One region of the Allobosea sp. RIT-PG3_2 genome, then DNA from elsewhere that is predicted to be linked to it. Evidence: predicted binding sites of a transcription regulator. Region 1 holds the regulator's gene; each other region holds the start of a gene.
What was found. Region 1 encodes PhoB, which activates phosphate uptake and scavenging genes when phosphate is short. Its sites were predicted from a motif close to TGTCATNNANCTGTCAT; they were not measured.
Positions count from the first base shown of each region.

Region 1 (5,082 bases):
CGGCACGATCCTGAGATGGGCGATCGCAGAGAGATCGCGGCTGCTGATCGGTGAAGTGGCGTCGGTCATCGCCGCGTCTCCCGGCTCCAGGCTTCAAGAGCCGTCAGGTTGTCACGGAAGCGCGCGATCTGCTCGCGCACGCGCTCGGGTGCCGTGCCGCCATGGCCGCTGCGGGCCGCGACGGCGGCATCGAGCGTCAGATGGTCGATCACGCCGGCGTCGAGCCGCGGATCGACGGCCCGGAGGTCGACGGCGTCGAGCGTCTCGAGCTCACGTCCCATTTCCTCGCAATAGCGCACAAGCGTCCCCGTGATCTCATGCGCCTCGGCGAAGGGCACGCCCCTGCGGGCGAGATAGTCGGCCACTTCGGTCGCCAGCGCGAAGCCGGAGCCGGCCTGGGCGCGCATCACCTTGGCGTCGGCGCTCATGCTGGCGATCAGCCCGGCAAAGGCGGGCAGCACCTCCTCCAGCACGTCGACGGCGTCGAAGGCGGCGCGCTTGTCCTCGGCGAGGTCGCGGTTGTAGGAAAGCGGCAACCCCTTCAACGCTCCGAGCATGGCGACGAGATCGCCGGTCAGCCGCGCCGCCCGCCCGCGCGAGATCTCGGCGATGTCCGGGTTCTTCTTCTGCGGCATGATCGAGGAGCCGGTGGCGAAGGCATCGTCCAGCGTCACCCAGGCGAATTGCCGGGAAGCCCACAGCGTCACCTCCTCGGCCAGCCGCGACAGGTTCGTCGTCAGCATCGCCGCGACGAACAGGAACTCCGCGACATGGTCGCGCGCGCCGACCGCATCGACCGAATTCTCGAACGGCCGATCATAGCCGAGCGCCCGCGCGCTGAGCTCGGGATTGAGCGTGATCGCGGAGCCGGCAAGCGCCGCCGCCCCGAGCGGCGACTGGCCGGAGCGCGCTTCCCAATCCTTCAGGCGCGAGGCATCGCGCATCAGCACCTGGCCATGCGCCATCAGCCAGTGGCCGAAGGTGACGGGCTGGGCGCTCTGCAGATGGGTGAAGCCGGGGCTGACCGAGGCCGCGTGCAATTCCGCCTGGTCGGCGATCGCGGTCAGCAATTCGGACAGCATCGCCGCCAGCGAACGCGACTTCTCGCGCAGATAGAGCTTGAGGTTGTTCGCCGCCTGGTCGTTGCGCGAGCGCCCGGCCCTGAGCTTGGCGCCGGTCGAGCCGATCCGCTCGGTCAGGATGCGCTCGATGAAGGTATGGACGTCCTCGTCCTGCGGTCCAGGCGCGATGCGTCCTTCGACCGTGTCCCGCGCGATCGCGTCGAGGGCGGTCAGGATGGTGTCGAGTTCCGAGGCCGTCAGCAGCCCGGCGCGCCCGAGTTCGGCCGCATGCGCCTTGCCGCCGGCGACATCCTGAGGCACCAGCCTGGCGTGCTCGCCGGCTGCGCTGGAGAGCTTCATCAACCGCGCATCCGGCGGCTTGCGGAAACGTCCGCCCCACAGGCGGGTCGTCTGGTTCATGATGCTCGTTCCTCCCCTAGCGGAAGAATGGCCTCTTGACCGAGAGGCCGGCAAACGAAACGATCTCCGCAGAGATAGTCCGAAAAGGAATACCCCATGGCCGCCGGTCGGCCTCCCCCGTCATCGACCGCCCTGCGGGCCTTCACCACCGTCGCACGACTGGGCTCGACGGCCCGCGCCGCGCAGGCGGTCAACCTCACCCAGAGCGCCGTCTCCAAGCAGATCCTCTCGCTGGAGCATCATCTCGGCGCCGTGCTGTTCGATCGCAGCCCGCTCGGCCTGAAGCTGACCGAGGCCGGCGCGATCTATCTGCCCTATGCCGAAGCGGCGCTGGAGCAGATGGATCGCGGCGCGCGGCGCCTGGCCGAGCGCTCCGCGGTCGCCCGGCCGATCCGGCTGCACATGGTCGCCATCGTCGGCGAGCGCTGGCTGATGGGGCGCTTTCCCGCCTTCGCCGAGGCTCATCCCGGCGTCGACGTGCAGTTCACCAACTATGTCAGCGAGAGCGAGACCGAAGAGCCCGATCTCGATATCGCCCACGGCGTCCCGCCCTGGACCGGCAGGGAGGCGCACTACCTGTTCGGCCGCGACGTCGCCCTCGTCGCCGCGCCGAGCCTGATCGAACGCATGGGCGGTTTCCGCCGCGCCGCCGACATCCAGAAGATGACGCTGCTCCAGCACTATCAGATGCCGACCTTCTGGGCCGAGTTCACCGAGGCCCACGACCTGCGCGGAGCCGTGCCCGAGCACACCGTGCGCTACGGCTACTATTCCGTGATTACCAGCGCCGCCGTCGCCGGGCTCGGCGTCGCCTTGACGCCGCGCTGCTATGTGGCGGATGAATTGGCCTCCGGCGCGCTCGTCAACCCGCTCTGTCTCGGCTTCACAAGCGCGACCGGCTGCTGGCTCACCCGCCCGCTCGGCCAGCCGGATCGCCCCGGCCTCGACGAATTCGTCACCTGGTTGCTCAGCGAGGCCGGGCAGTTCGACGCCGCGACACGGGCGCCTTCCGCCGCAGACTGATTTCCCGCGAAACTTCCCTCCGGGCGGGGCGTTGTCTTCGCCGAGGAGGAGACATGCTCACCATTCTGCCCGCCCCCGACCATGTCGGCGCCTACCGCCTGTCGCGGACGCTGACGGCCGATGATCTCGATCAGATCATGGCCGATATCGATGCGAAGCTTGGCCGCCACGAGAAGATCGGCATCCTCGCCGACTTCACCGATTTCACCGACATGACATTGGCCGCCGCCTGGAAGGATGCGCGCTACAGCCTTGGCAAGCTCTGGGAACTCCAGCGTTTTCCCCGCGAGGCCGTGGTCACCGACAAGAGCTGGCTCGCCGCCTTCGTCGACCTGCTCAACCCCGCGATCCCCTTCGTCACGGTGCGCACGTTCAAGCCGGAGGAGTACGACACCGCGCTGGCCTGGGCCGGCGATATCGAGGGCGGTCCCAACGCCTGACGATCGCGCGCGTCAGCTGCGCGCGAAGGTCTCGTCGAAGGCGTAGCCGGCGCCGCGCACCGTGCGCAGCGGGTCCTTGGTGTTGGCAGGCGTGATTGCCTTGCGCAGCCGCCCGACATGGACGTCGACCGTGCGCTCGTCGATATAGACGTCGCGGCCCCAGACGGCATCGAGAAGCTGGGCGCGCGAATAGACCCGCCCCGGTGCCTGCATCAGGAATTCGAGCAGCCGGAACTCGGTCGGCCCGAGATGCAGCTCGCTGCCGGCGCGGCGGACGCGCCGGGTCGTGCGGTCGAGTTCGAGATCGCCCGCGGCCAGCAGCCCCGCGACGTGACCTGGCTTCGCCCTGCGAAGAAGCGCCTGGATGCGCGCGATCAGTTCCGGCAGCGAGAACGGCTTGACGACGTAGTCGTCGGCGCCGGTCGCAAGGCCGCGTACCCGCTCGGTCTCCTCGCCGCGCGCCGTCAGCATGATGATCGGCACGCGCTCGGTGTCGCGCCGCGAGCGCAGCCGCCGGCAGAGCTCGATGCCGGAGAGGCCGGGCAGCATCCAGTCGAGCAGCACGAGATCGGGCGTGTGGTCGCGCAGATGCAGCTCCGCATCGTCCCCGCGCGCGACGCTGTCGACCTCGAAGCCCTCGGCCTCGAGGTTGTAGCGCAGCAGCAGGGTGAGCGGCTCCTCGTCCTCGACGATCAGGATGCGTGCGGCCATGATGTCTTGCCTCAGCTGCCCGTGATCGCCTCGACCTCGATATTGGTCGTGTCGAGCTTCGGCCGGTTCACGTCGAGCGAGTCGCCGGTGATGAGATAATGGATTGTCTCGGCGATGTTGGTGGTGTGGTCGCCGATGCGCTCGATGTTCTTCGCGCAGAACAGCAGATGCGTGCAGAACGTGATGTTGCGCGGATCTTCCATCATATAGGTCAGGAGCTCGCGGAACAGCGAGGTGTAGAGCGCGTCGATCTCGTCGTCGCGGCGCCAGACCTCGAGCGCCTTCTGCTCGTTGCCGGCGGCATAGGCGTCGAGCACGTCCTTTAGCTGCGCCTGGACAAGGCGGCTGATGTGCTCGAGGCCGACGACCGCGCGATGCGGCGGCTGGAACTGCCCGGCGATGGCGACGGCCCGCTTGGCGATGTTCTTGGCGAGATCGCCAACGCGCTCGACATCCGCCGCGATGCGGATCGCCGAGATCAGCTCGCGCAGATCGTTGGCGAGCGGCTGGCGCCGGGCGATGGTCAGCACCGCCTTCTCCTCGACCTCGCGCTGGAGATTGTCGAGGCGCTGGTCGGCCGAGATGATCTTCTGGGCGAGCGCGGTGTCGCGGCGCACCAGGGCGACGGTGGAATCGCCCAGCATGCGCTCGGCCATGCCGCCCATTTCGGCGAGGCTGCGGCGGATGCCCTCGAGATCGGTGTCGTAGGAACGGACGATGTGATCGGTCATGGCGTTATCCTCGAAGCATTTTCAAGCGAAGTGGGCACCGGTTCGCGCGATGAAAATGCGATAAAACAAAGAAGTCCGTCGCCGCTCAGCCGAAGCGGCCGGTGACGTAGTCCTGCGTCTGCTTTTTGCCGGGGTTCATGAAGATCGTGTTGGTCGGCGCGAACTCGATGACCTCGCCCAGATACATGAAGGCGGTGTACTGCGAGATGCGGGCCGCCTGCTGCATGTTGTGGGTGACGATGGCGATGGTGAAGTCGCTCTTCAGCTGCTCCAGCAGGTCCTCGATCTTGCCGGTCGAGATCGGATCGAGCGCCGAGGTCGGCTCGTCGAACAGGATCACCTCCGGCTTCTGCGCGATGGTGCGCGCGATGCACAGGCGCTGCTGCTGGCCGCCGGAGAGGCCCATGCCGGAGCTCTTCAGCTTGTCCTTGACTTCGTCCCAGAGCGCGGCGCGGCGCAGCGCGCCCTCGACGCGGTCGTCGAGCTCGGACTTCGGCGGCCTCTCATAGAGCCGGATGCCGAAGGCCACGTTGTCGTAGATCGACATCGGGAACGGCGTCGGCTTCTGGAACACCATGCCGACGCGCGAGCGCAGCTCGTTCACGTCGACATCGTTGGAGATGATGTTGCGCCCGTCCAGCAGGATCTCGCCGGTCGCCCTCTGCTCGGGATAGAGCGAGTAGATCCGGTTGAAGA
Region 1 covers NZ_JBXWCA010000012.1:16,141-21,222, reverse strand. Annotated here, with positions in the region: gene AC2FAN_RS24970 (amino acid ABC transporter permease) at 1-69, opposite strand, end outside; gene argH (argininosuccinate lyase) at 66-1,481, opposite strand; gene AC2FAN_RS24960 (LysR family transcriptional regulator) at 1,578-2,504, shown strand; gene AC2FAN_RS24955 (SpoIIAA family protein) at 2,558-2,944, shown strand; gene phoB (phosphate regulon transcriptional regulator PhoB) at 2,957-3,655, opposite strand; gene phoU (phosphate signaling complex protein PhoU) at 3,667-4,386, opposite strand; gene pstB (phosphate ABC transporter ATP-binding protein PstB) at 4,472-5,082, opposite strand, start outside.

Region 2 (5,082 bases), on a different contig from region 1:
ACGGCGGTGCGGGTCAAGGACGCGCTCGAAGCGGTCAACACCATCGTCGCCCAGCTCGCCATGGCGATCCGTGGTGCATCGGGTCTCGCCATCGCCGCGAGCCTGCTGGTGCTGGGCGGCGCGCTGGCCGCCGGGCAGAGGGCGCGGCTCTATGACGCGATGATCCTGAAGACCCTCGGCGCGACACGCCGCTTCATACTTTCGTCGTACGCCCTTGAATACGCCGTCATCGGCCTCGTCGCGGCGCTGTTCGGCGTTGTCGCGGGTACTGCGGCGGGGTGGGGCATCGTCACGCAAGTGATGCGGATCGAATTCGTCAGTGATCCCATGGGGGCGATACTGGCTGCGACTGCCGCAGTCGTGGTTACCGTCCTGTTCGGGCTCGTCGGTACGATAAAAATACTGGCGAAGGCGCCGGCTTCTCATCTCAGGAATTTATGATGACTATCTGAGAACGACTCTCGATAGACATTAAAATCCTGTAATTCTGCATGAGCGCGACGCCGAACTTCTATCGCCCGGCCCGCCTTAACCATGGCGGGCTCTTGTAAGAACCGCAAAAGCCCCTCATATTCCGGTCATCGCGACGATCGTGCGCGAGGACGGCTGGCGCGAGGGCGCTCTCCGTCGTCCGAAACAACGTCAGGGGAAACTCTCTTAATGAGCAACTTCGACCGCAATGCTCCAGTCTGGGGTGCCGGCCGCGCACAGCAGACCAGCGCCGTCGAGATGGATCAGGGCCTGCGCTCGTTCATGCTCGGCGTCTACAACAACATGGCGATCGGCCTCGGCATCACCGGCCTCGCCGCGCTCGGCATCTCGATGCTGGCCATCGCCGGCTTCACGCCCGACGGCAAGATCGCCGGGCTGACGGCACTCGGCCAGGCGATCTATCTCAGCCCGCTGAAATGGGTCGTGATGCTCGCGCCGCTCGCCTTCATCATGCTCTTCTCGTTCAAGGCCGAAAGCATGAGCGCCGCCTCGGCGCGGACCATGTTCTTCGCCTTCGCAGCGGTGATGGGCGTCTCGATGTCGTCGATCCTGGTCGTCTTCACCGGCGCTTCGGTGACGCGGGTGTTCTTCATCACGGCCGCCGCCTTCGGCGCGCTGAGCCTCTTCGGCTACACCACGAAGAAGTCGCTCTCGGGCATGGGCTCGTTCCTGATCATGGGCCTGATCGGCCTCGTGATCGCCTCGGTGGTCAACCTGTTCCTGGCCTCGAGCGCACTGGCCTTCGGCATCTCGGTGATCGGCGTTCTGGTCTTCGCCGGCCTGACCGCCTGGGATACCCAGCGCCTGAAGGAGATGTATCTCTCTTCGGATCTGGATCCGGAATCGGCTGCGAAGCTCTCGGTGAACGGCGCGCTGTCGCTCTACCTGAACTTCATCAACATGTTCCAGATGTTGATCAGCCTGATCGGCGACCGCCGCTAAGTCCTTCGCTTCCGGGCACCGCGCCTGGACAGAGCCCCGGCCGCAAGGCCGGGGCTTTTCTTTTGGCAGGCCTTTTCTTTTGGCATGTCCGTTGCTCATCATCCGGGCATGACGACGCCTTCGATCCGCCCGGCCACTCCCGCCGATATCCCCGCCATCACCGCGATCTATGCCCATGCGGTCCTGCATGGCACGGCGTCGTGGGAGCTGGAGCCGCCCGGCGAAGCGGAAATGCTGCGGCGCTTCGAGGCCGTGCTGGCGGGCGGCTATCCCTATGTCGTCGCCCATCGCGATGGCGAGCCGCTGGGCTATGCCTATGCTGGCGCCTACCGCCCCCGCCCGGCCTACCGCGCAACGGTAGAGAACTCGATCTACATCGCCCCGGCCGCCCAAGGCCTGGGTATCGGCGGCCTGCTGCTCGATGCGCTGATGACCGCCTGCACGCAGCGCGGTTTCCGCCAGATGATCGCGGTGATCGGGGATGGCACCGGCGCCTCGGTCGGCTCTCGCCGCCTGCATGAGAAGGCCGGCTTCCGCCTGATCGGCGTAGCCGAGAAGGTCGGGTTCAAGCATGGCCGCTGGCTCGACCAGATGCTGATGCAGAAGGAACTGGGTGAAGGCGACCGCACGCCGCCCAGCCCTGAGCCGAGCGGATCCTGAGTTTTAAGGCTCAGCTCACGACGCTCAGCTTGCGGTCGAGCACCTGGAGCACGCGGGACAGTTCGGAGCCGCGCTTGAGGATGAGGCCGGTCGCGGCCACGACGGAATAGGCGCCCTGCCGGCGCGCCAGGGCCGGATCCTTGACGATTCGGTAGAGCGGCATCTCCGAAGAGCGCCGGAACACCGAGAACTGCGCCGTGTCCTTCAGGAAATCGATGGCGTAGTCGCGCCACTCACCCGCCGCGACCATGCGGCCGTAGAGGTTGAGCAGTTCGCTGAGCTCGCGCCGATCGAAGGTGACGGTTGCGGGCCGGGCCGGCGACGGGAAATGGACGACCGCGCCGGCCGATTGCGATTGCGGCGTTTCGCTTTCGCTCATGGCGCCTCCCTGGCCGCCACTCAAGCGGACGACGGTGCGATGATGCGCCCGCACTGCTGCGCTGGCAAGGTATCGCGTTCGTTTGATCGCGTGCGCCCGCATTCGCTTTGGGTCAGCATTATCCGCAAATGCCGCATTTTCGCCGCGAACGCGCCAAGCGACCGCCAAGTTGCGCCGCTCAACTCCCCTCGTTGCCTCGACGGTCCGGTTTCGCTGAACGCCGGTTTGTCAGCCCCCCAGCCCCCCGGAGTTCGGGCGGAGCCGGGCCATCGAGTCGAGGCCAACTAGCGGCTGGCATTGCGCCGGCCGTTTTCTTTTGCGCGGTGCTCTCGCTCGAATCACGGCAGCTGCTCGAGATTTCTACCGCGCCTGCCGATGATACTCGGCGTTCGGCCGCATATCGACGGCCGAGGCCATCCGGTTCGACATGTTGTAGAAGGCCGCGACGGCGCCGATGTCCCAGATGTCGCGCTCGGAGAAACCGGCCTTGCGCAGCGCCCACCGGTCGTCCTCGCCGATCAGATGCGGGGTTTCGGTCAGCTTCACCGAGAAATCGAGCATGGCGCGATGCCGCGCCGACAGGTCCGCGGCCCGATAGTTCATCGCGATCAACTCACCGAGCACCGGATCGCCCGAGAGCTGGCGCACCGCCGCACCATGGGCGGCCAGGCAGTAATAGCAGCGGTTCACGCTCGAGACCGCGACGGCGATCATCTCGCGCTCGAGCTTCGACAGGCCGGACGGCGCCAGCATCAGGTCGTTGTAGAAGGCGGCGAAGGCCGAGAGCTTGGCGTCGTCATGGGCATAGGATGTCAGCACATTCGGCACGAAACCGAGCTTCTCCCGGCACTTCTCGAAATAGGCTTCGTTCTCCGCCGAGAGCTGTCCCGATTTCAGATCAAGCGCCATCACCTGCGGCGGCGCGTCCTGCCGCGCCGGCTCCTCGCCCAGCTTTGGTTTGTCATGCTTTGTAGCCATGGTGCATCCTGTCGGACCGAGGCGGCAATTTGCCGCTTTTTCGGGCAAGTCAAAGTTGAAAGGTTGCGCAGCCTATGCCATCGCTGCGGCAAAACAACTGGGGTGAGACATGGGCAAACGGGTGACGAACGCGACTGCCGAGGCGATCGCAGCCATCGAAGCCGCGGCCACCGGCCTCAAGAGCACGATGCCCGCCGAGTTTCCTCGCCTGCTTTATGGGCGCTCCGTCGCCGAAGATCTCGAAGCGCTGCCGCCGGAGATGCTCGCTCACGCCGCTGCGGCGGCCTACGAGCACCTGACCCAGCCCCGCAAGCCCGACACCATCAATCTCGGCTTCCGCGACGCGGAATTCGGCGAAGGCGATCGCAAGCGCCAGGTCACCATCCTGGAGGTCGTCAACGACAACAAGCCGTTCCTGCTCGACTCGACGCTCGCCGAATTGCAGGAACAGGGCCTCGAGCCGCGTCTCGTCGCCCATCCGATCCTCGCGGTGGCGCGCGATGACAAGGGCAAGTTCCTTTCGCTCGCCGGCGAGGCCACTGGCCGCGCCCCGGAAGGCACGCGGCGCGAGAGCCTCCTGCACATCCATATCCCGCGCATCGATACCCAGGACGCCCGCGAGAAGCTGCGCGCAGGGCTCGAGCAGGTCTATGCCGACGTCGCCATGGCCGTCGACGACTGGGCCGCGATGCGCGGGCGCATCACCGAGGTGATCCAGGCCTATCGCGCCAATCCGCCGCCTTTGCCGGAGGACGAGATCGCCGAGGCGCTGCAGTTCCTCGAATGGATCGCCGGCGACAACTTCACCCTGCTCGGCATCCGCGCCTATCGCTTCCCCGGCGGCGACGTCGCGGCCGATCCGATCGAGGGCTCCGGCCTCGGCATCCTGCGCGACCCCTCCGTCAAGGTGCTGCGCAAGGGCCGCGAGTTGGTGACGACCACGCCGGAGATCCGCTCCTTCCTGGCCAAGCCCCATGCGCTCATCATCACCAAGGCCAACGTCAAGAGCCGGGTGCACCGCCGCGTCCATCTCGACTATGTCGGCGTCAAGCTGTTCACGCCGGACGGGCGGCTCGATGGCGAATTGCGCATCGTCGGCCTGCTGACCTCGAACGCCTATACCGGCTCGGCCCGCGCCATCCCTTATCTGCGGCTCAAGGTCGCCCGCGTTGCCAAGAACATCGGCTTCGACCCGGCGAGCTATTCCGGCCGCTCGCTGATGAATGTGCTCGACGCCTATCCGCGCGACGAGCTCTTCCAGATCGACGTGGCCACGCTCGAGCAGTTCGCGCTCGACATCCTGCAGCTCACCGAGCGGCCGCGCATCCGCGCCCTCGCCCGGGTCGACGAGTTCGACCGCTTCGTCTCGATCCTCGTCTTCATCCCGAAGGATCGCTACGACACCACGGTGCGTCTGCGCGTCGGCGAATTCCTGGCGCGCATCTATGGCGGGCGCCTGTCGGCCGCCTATCCGGCCTATCCGGAGGGGCCGCTCTCGCGCACCCACTACATCATCGGGCGCGACGACGGCAAAACCCCGCGCATCGACCGCGCCACGCTCGAATCCGGCATCAGCGCCATCGTCCGGACCTGGGGCGACGGCCTCAAGGACGTCCTCGATCAGGAGAAGG
Region 2 covers NZ_JBXWCA010000011.1:159,765-164,846, reverse strand. Annotated here, with positions in the region: gene AC2FAN_RS24610 (ABC transporter permease) at 1-441, shown strand, start outside; gene AC2FAN_RS24605 (Bax inhibitor-1/YccA family protein) at 661-1,434, shown strand; gene AC2FAN_RS24600 (GNAT family N-acetyltransferase) at 1,543-2,094, shown strand; gene AC2FAN_RS24595 (DUF2794 domain-containing protein) at 2,105-2,473, opposite strand; gene AC2FAN_RS24590 (peroxidase-related enzyme) at 2,834-3,382, opposite strand; gene AC2FAN_RS24585 (NAD-glutamate dehydrogenase) at 3,561-5,082, shown strand, end outside.
Region 2: the regulator PhoB is predicted to act here: its motif matches at 2,502-2,518, upstream of AC2FAN_RS24595 (DUF2794 domain-containing protein).

Region 3 (5,082 bases), on a different contig from region 1:
ACTTACCGAACCCGGCATTCTGGCCACCACGCTGCTGATCGCCGCGACGTCCTGGATGAATGTCGCGCGCATCGTCGAGGCGCAGATCCGCTCCCTGCGCGAGCGCGACTTCGCAGCCGCCGCCCGCGCCGTGGGAGCCAGCGATTTCTACATCATGTTCCGCAGCCTTTTGCCCAACGCGATGGCGCCGATCGTGGTGGCGGCGACGCTCAACGTCGCGAAGGCGATCCTGCTCGAATCCTACATCAGCTTCCTTGGCTACGGCATCCAGCCGCCGGCCTCGAGCTGGGGCAACATGCTCAACAACGCCCAGATCTACCTGACGAGCGCGCCCTGGCTCGCGCTCCTGCCGGGCATCGCGATCACGCTCGCGGTGACCAGCTTCAACTTCATCGGCGACGGCCTGCGCGATGCGCTCGATCCGCGCATGGACATCAACTGACGCCACCCCTCCCCGCCGTCTCGGCTACCTACTCCATTCCTCAGGAGCACCGTCCATGTCCCCGCCGGTCAACCGCATTCCCAGCGACGAGCGCCTGCCGGAGGCCGTCGATGTGGTGGTCATCGGCGGCGGCGTGATCGGCGTATCCAGCGCCTATCATCTCGCCCGCAAGGGCTTGTCGGTCGCGCTGGTCGAGAAAGGGCATGTCGCGGGCGAGCAGTCGAGCCGCAACTGGGGCTGGTGCCGCCAGCAGGGCCGCGCCCGGGCCGAGATTCCGCTTGCGCGCGAAGCTCTGCGCCTCTGGGAAGAGCTGCAGGAAGAGGCCGGGGCCGACACCGGCTTTCGGCGCACCGGCGTGCTCTTCCTGACAAAGGACCCCAAGGAAGCCGCCGATTGGGAACGCTGGGCCGTCATCGCGCGCGAGCTCCAGGTCCACTCCACCTTGCTGAGCCCGGCCGAGGTCGCCGAGAGACTGCCCGGCAATTCGCAGAAGTGGGTGGCCGGCCTGCATACGCCGAGCGACGGGCGGGCGGAGCCTTCGATGGCCGTGCCGGCGCTCGCCCTGGCGGCGCGCAAGCGAGGCGTCACCATCCATCAGGGCTGCGCCGCACGCGGGCTCGAGACGACGGCCGGCGCCGTCAGCGCAGTCGTGACCGAGAAGGGCACGATCCGCACCCAGGCCGTGCTGCTGGCGGGCGGCGCCTGGTCCTCGCTGTTCTGCCGACGGCACGGAATCGATCTGCCGATCGGGCTGGTCGACGCCACCGCCTGCCGCACCACGCCGGCGCCCGAGATCACCGCCGGGGCGCTGGGCACCACCGAGTATTGCGTCCGCCGCCGGCTCGACGGCGGCTTCACGCTGGCGCTGCGCGGGCGCGGCACGGTCAACCTGACACCCGACATCCTGCGCTACGCCAAGATCTTCTGGCCGACCTTCAAGCAGCGCCGGGCCGGGCTGAAGCTGCGGCTGGGAGCTGATTTCTTCAAGCAGCTCTTCGGCAGCGCCAACTGGCAGTTCGATCAGCCCTCCCCGTTCGAGGCAGTGCGCGTGCAGGACCCCGCGCCCGACATGGAGCTGGTCAATTCGGCGCTGGCCGCGCTGATCGCCGGCAACCCCGAGCTCAAGGACATCCGCATCGCCGAGGCCTGGGGCGGGACGATCGATTCCACGCCCGATACCGTGCCGGTGATCTCGCCGGTCGCCAGCCTGAAGGGCTTCTTCCTCGCCACCGGCTTCTCGGGCCATGGCTTCGGCATCGGCCCGGCCGCCGGCAAGCTTGCAGCCGATGTCGTGCGTGGTGACCCGTCCTTCGTCGATCCCGCCGCCTATAGCTATGAGCGGCTGGTCGACGGGCGGCCGCTGGCGCCGGTCGGGCTGTTCTAGGGAGCGCCGCCGTGACCATCCTCTACAAGGCCAGCGCCGAGCGGGCGGACCAATGGGCCGCGGCCTTCGCCCGGCAGGCGCCCGAGACGCCCTTCCGGATCTGGCCGGATATCGGCGATCCGCTGGCCGTCGAATATCTCCTGCTCTGGCAGCCGCCGGAGCGGATCGCCGAGACCTTTCCGAACCTCAAGATGATCTTTTCGGTCGGTGCCGGCGTCGACCAGCTCGATTTCAGCAAGCTGCCGCCTGAATTGCCGGTCGTGCGCATGCTTGAGCCCGGCATCGCCGAAAGCATGGCCGAATTCGTCTGCATGGCCACGCTGATGCTGCACCGCAACATGGTCGATTTCATCGACCAGCAGCGCCGGCGGCATTGGCGGGAGATCCAGGTCCGTCCCCCCGCAGATCGGCGTGTCGGCATTCTGGGGCTGGGACAGCTCGGCCAGGCGAGCCTGGCGAAGCTGCGTTCCTTCGGTTTTCCCTTGTCGGGCTGGAACCGCTCACCGCGGCAGATCGATGGTATCATCTGCTTTACCGGCGCAGCAGAACTCCCCGCCTTCCTGGCGCAGACGGATATCCTGATCTGCCTGCTGCCGCTGACCGAAGCGACGCAAGGCATCCTCGATGCACGGTTGTTCTCGCAGCTGCCGCGCGGGGCGGGCCTGATCAATGTCGGGCGAGGCGGGCATCTCGTCGAAGCCGACCTGTTGCAGGCGCTGGATGAGGGACAGCTTTCGGGCGCGATGATCGATGTGCTCGAAAGCGAGCCCCCGGCGCCGCATCATCCGTTCTGGAACCACCCGCGCATCGTGATGACGCCTCACATCGCCAGCATGACGCGCCCGGAAAGCGGCGCTACCTTTGTGCTCGAGACGATCGAGCGCCATCGCAAAGGGCTTCCGATCGAGGGGCTCGTCCCGCGCGGTCGGGAATACTGACCGCGCCGCCGCCTGCCGCGCCGCTCAGGGCGCGCTTCACGAATACGCCCCTTTCATCCTTCGATTGTCGATGAAAGGGAGAAGGCTCCACTTGGCGAGCCAGCGGCAGGAAACGCGACCGGACCGGCTGCTCGTCGTTGCAAGGCATCTCCGAGCCGCGCCGGCCATTCTCCGCTAGCCGGTCGTCTCTTCTTCATAGACAGCAACTCGCGAAGCGCCGCCGAGAGGCGGCCCTTCGGCATGTCTGACGATCCGTTCCAAGGTCCCGAAGTCGCGCCGGGTCCGGACGGGTTTGATGAAACTGTCATGTTCCGGTCTTAGGCGAAGGCCACCGGCACGAGCCCTTTCCGGCGGAGAACGACAATGCGCGCATATCACTGGTTGGCGGCGGTCCTGGCGGCAGGCGTGGCGGGGGGATCCGCCACCGCACAGACGATCTATCCGATCGACCGTGCCGAGATCCTCGAAGGCTCGCGGTTCGACTTCAAGGTCGAGTTCCCGAATGCGCCGACCTCGGGCGATGTGAACGTCACCATCAACGGCAAGCCCGCCGCCGAGGCCTTCGGACGGCCGACGAACTTCATCCAGAGCGAGGAAGGCCAGAAGCATTCGGCGCTATGGCTGCGCGGTACCTCGCTGCCGGCCGGCCGCTACGTGGTGGAAGCCACCCAAGGCGGCAACAAGTCGACCGTGAACTGGGACGTCTTCGCGACGGCGACGCCGCGCCGCGCCAAGAACGTCATCCTCTTCATCGGCGACGGCATGACGGTCGCCAACCGCACGGCGGCCCGCATCCTCTCCAAGGGCTGGAAGGAAGGCAAATATGACGGCGAGCTCGCCATGGACGACATGTCCAACATGGCGCTGATCTCGACCTCCGGCACCGACTCGATCGTCACCGACAGCGCCAATGCCGCGCATGCCTACACCACCGGCCACAAATCCTGCGTGAACGCGCTCGGCGTCTACTGCGCCAAGAACGCGCTGACCCTCGACCATCCGAAGGTCGAGACCATCGCCGAGCTGGTGAAGCGCAAGACCGGCATGGCTGTCGGCGTCGTCACCAACTCCGAGATCGAGGATGCGACCCCGGCCTCGATGGTCGCCCACACCCGCCGCCGCTCGGACTTCAATGACATCGTCGAAATGTTCTACGCGGTGAAGCCGGACGTGATCATGGGTGGCGGCTCGCCGAACTTCCTGAGCAAGGTCACCCCCGGCTCGAAGCGCACGGACGAGCAAGACTTCATCGCCAAGTTCAAGGAGGCCGGCTACACGCTCGCCACCACGAAGACCGAGATGAACGCGGCGGTCGCCGCCGGCTCGAAGAAGCTGCTCGGCCTCTACAACACCGGCAACATCGACGGCGCCTTCGACCTGCGCCTTGCCAAGAAGGGCACGATCTCGAAATTCCCGGACCAGCCGGATGTCGTCGAGCAGACCAGGGCCGCGCTCGACATGCTCAAGGGCAATCCCGAGGGCTTCCTGCTGATGGTCGAGTCCGCCCGCATCGACAAGTATAGCCATTCGCTCGACTGGGAGCGCTCGGTGTTCGACACGATCATGCTCGACAACGCGGTCAAGGTCGCGAAGGACTTCGCCGGCGACCGCAACGACACGCTGATCATCGTCGTCCCCGACCACGCCCATCCGATGTCGATCATCGGCACCTATGACGATGATCGCCCGGGCCAGCTGCTGCGCGACAAGCTCGGCGTCTACAACGAGTCGACCCCGCCGAATTACGGCCCGGTCGACGCCGAGGGCTACCCCACCAAGGTCGACACCTCGCGCCGTCTCGCCGTCGTCTACGGCTCCTATCCCGACACCTGCGACACCGGCCGCCCCGCCATGGACGGCGAGCGCGTTCCGGCCGTGAAGGGCCCCGACGGCAAGACCAACATCGCCAACGAGAAGGACTGCACGGGCCCGCTGGTGGCTCGCAAGGTCGGCAACCTTCCCTTCGATGCCAATAACGGCGTCCATGCGGCCGACGACGTCATCCTGACGGCGATGGGCCCCGGCGCCGAGCGCTTCCGCGGCCACAAGCCCAACACCTTCGTGTTCCGCGTCATGACCGAAGCGCTGGCGCTCGGCGGCAAGTGAGCCGATGATCGGGGCAACGGAGGCATCGATGCGCCGACAGGCCCCCCTGGAGGATTTCCGCGTTTCTTCGAAGCGCGAAAATCCTCCAACTTCCTGCCTCCCCGCATTTTCTTCACGCGAACCGGTGTCCACTTCGCTCGAAAATGCTCTGGCGACCATTACCCGCCGCGGAGTCGTGCTCGGCCTCGCGGCGGCGAGCCTTTTCGACCGCG
Region 3 covers NZ_JBXWCA010000002.1:106,380-111,461, forward strand. Annotated here, with positions in the region: gene AC2FAN_RS06320 (ABC transporter permease) at 1-442, shown strand, start outside; gene AC2FAN_RS06325 (NAD(P)/FAD-dependent oxidoreductase) at 498-1,826, shown strand; gene AC2FAN_RS06330 (2-hydroxyacid dehydrogenase) at 1,838-2,764, shown strand; gene AC2FAN_RS06335 (alkaline phosphatase) at 3,128-4,870, shown strand; gene AC2FAN_RS06340 (hypothetical protein) at 4,995-5,082, shown strand, end outside.
Region 3: the regulator PhoB is predicted to act here: its motif matches at 3,056-3,072, upstream of AC2FAN_RS06335 (alkaline phosphatase).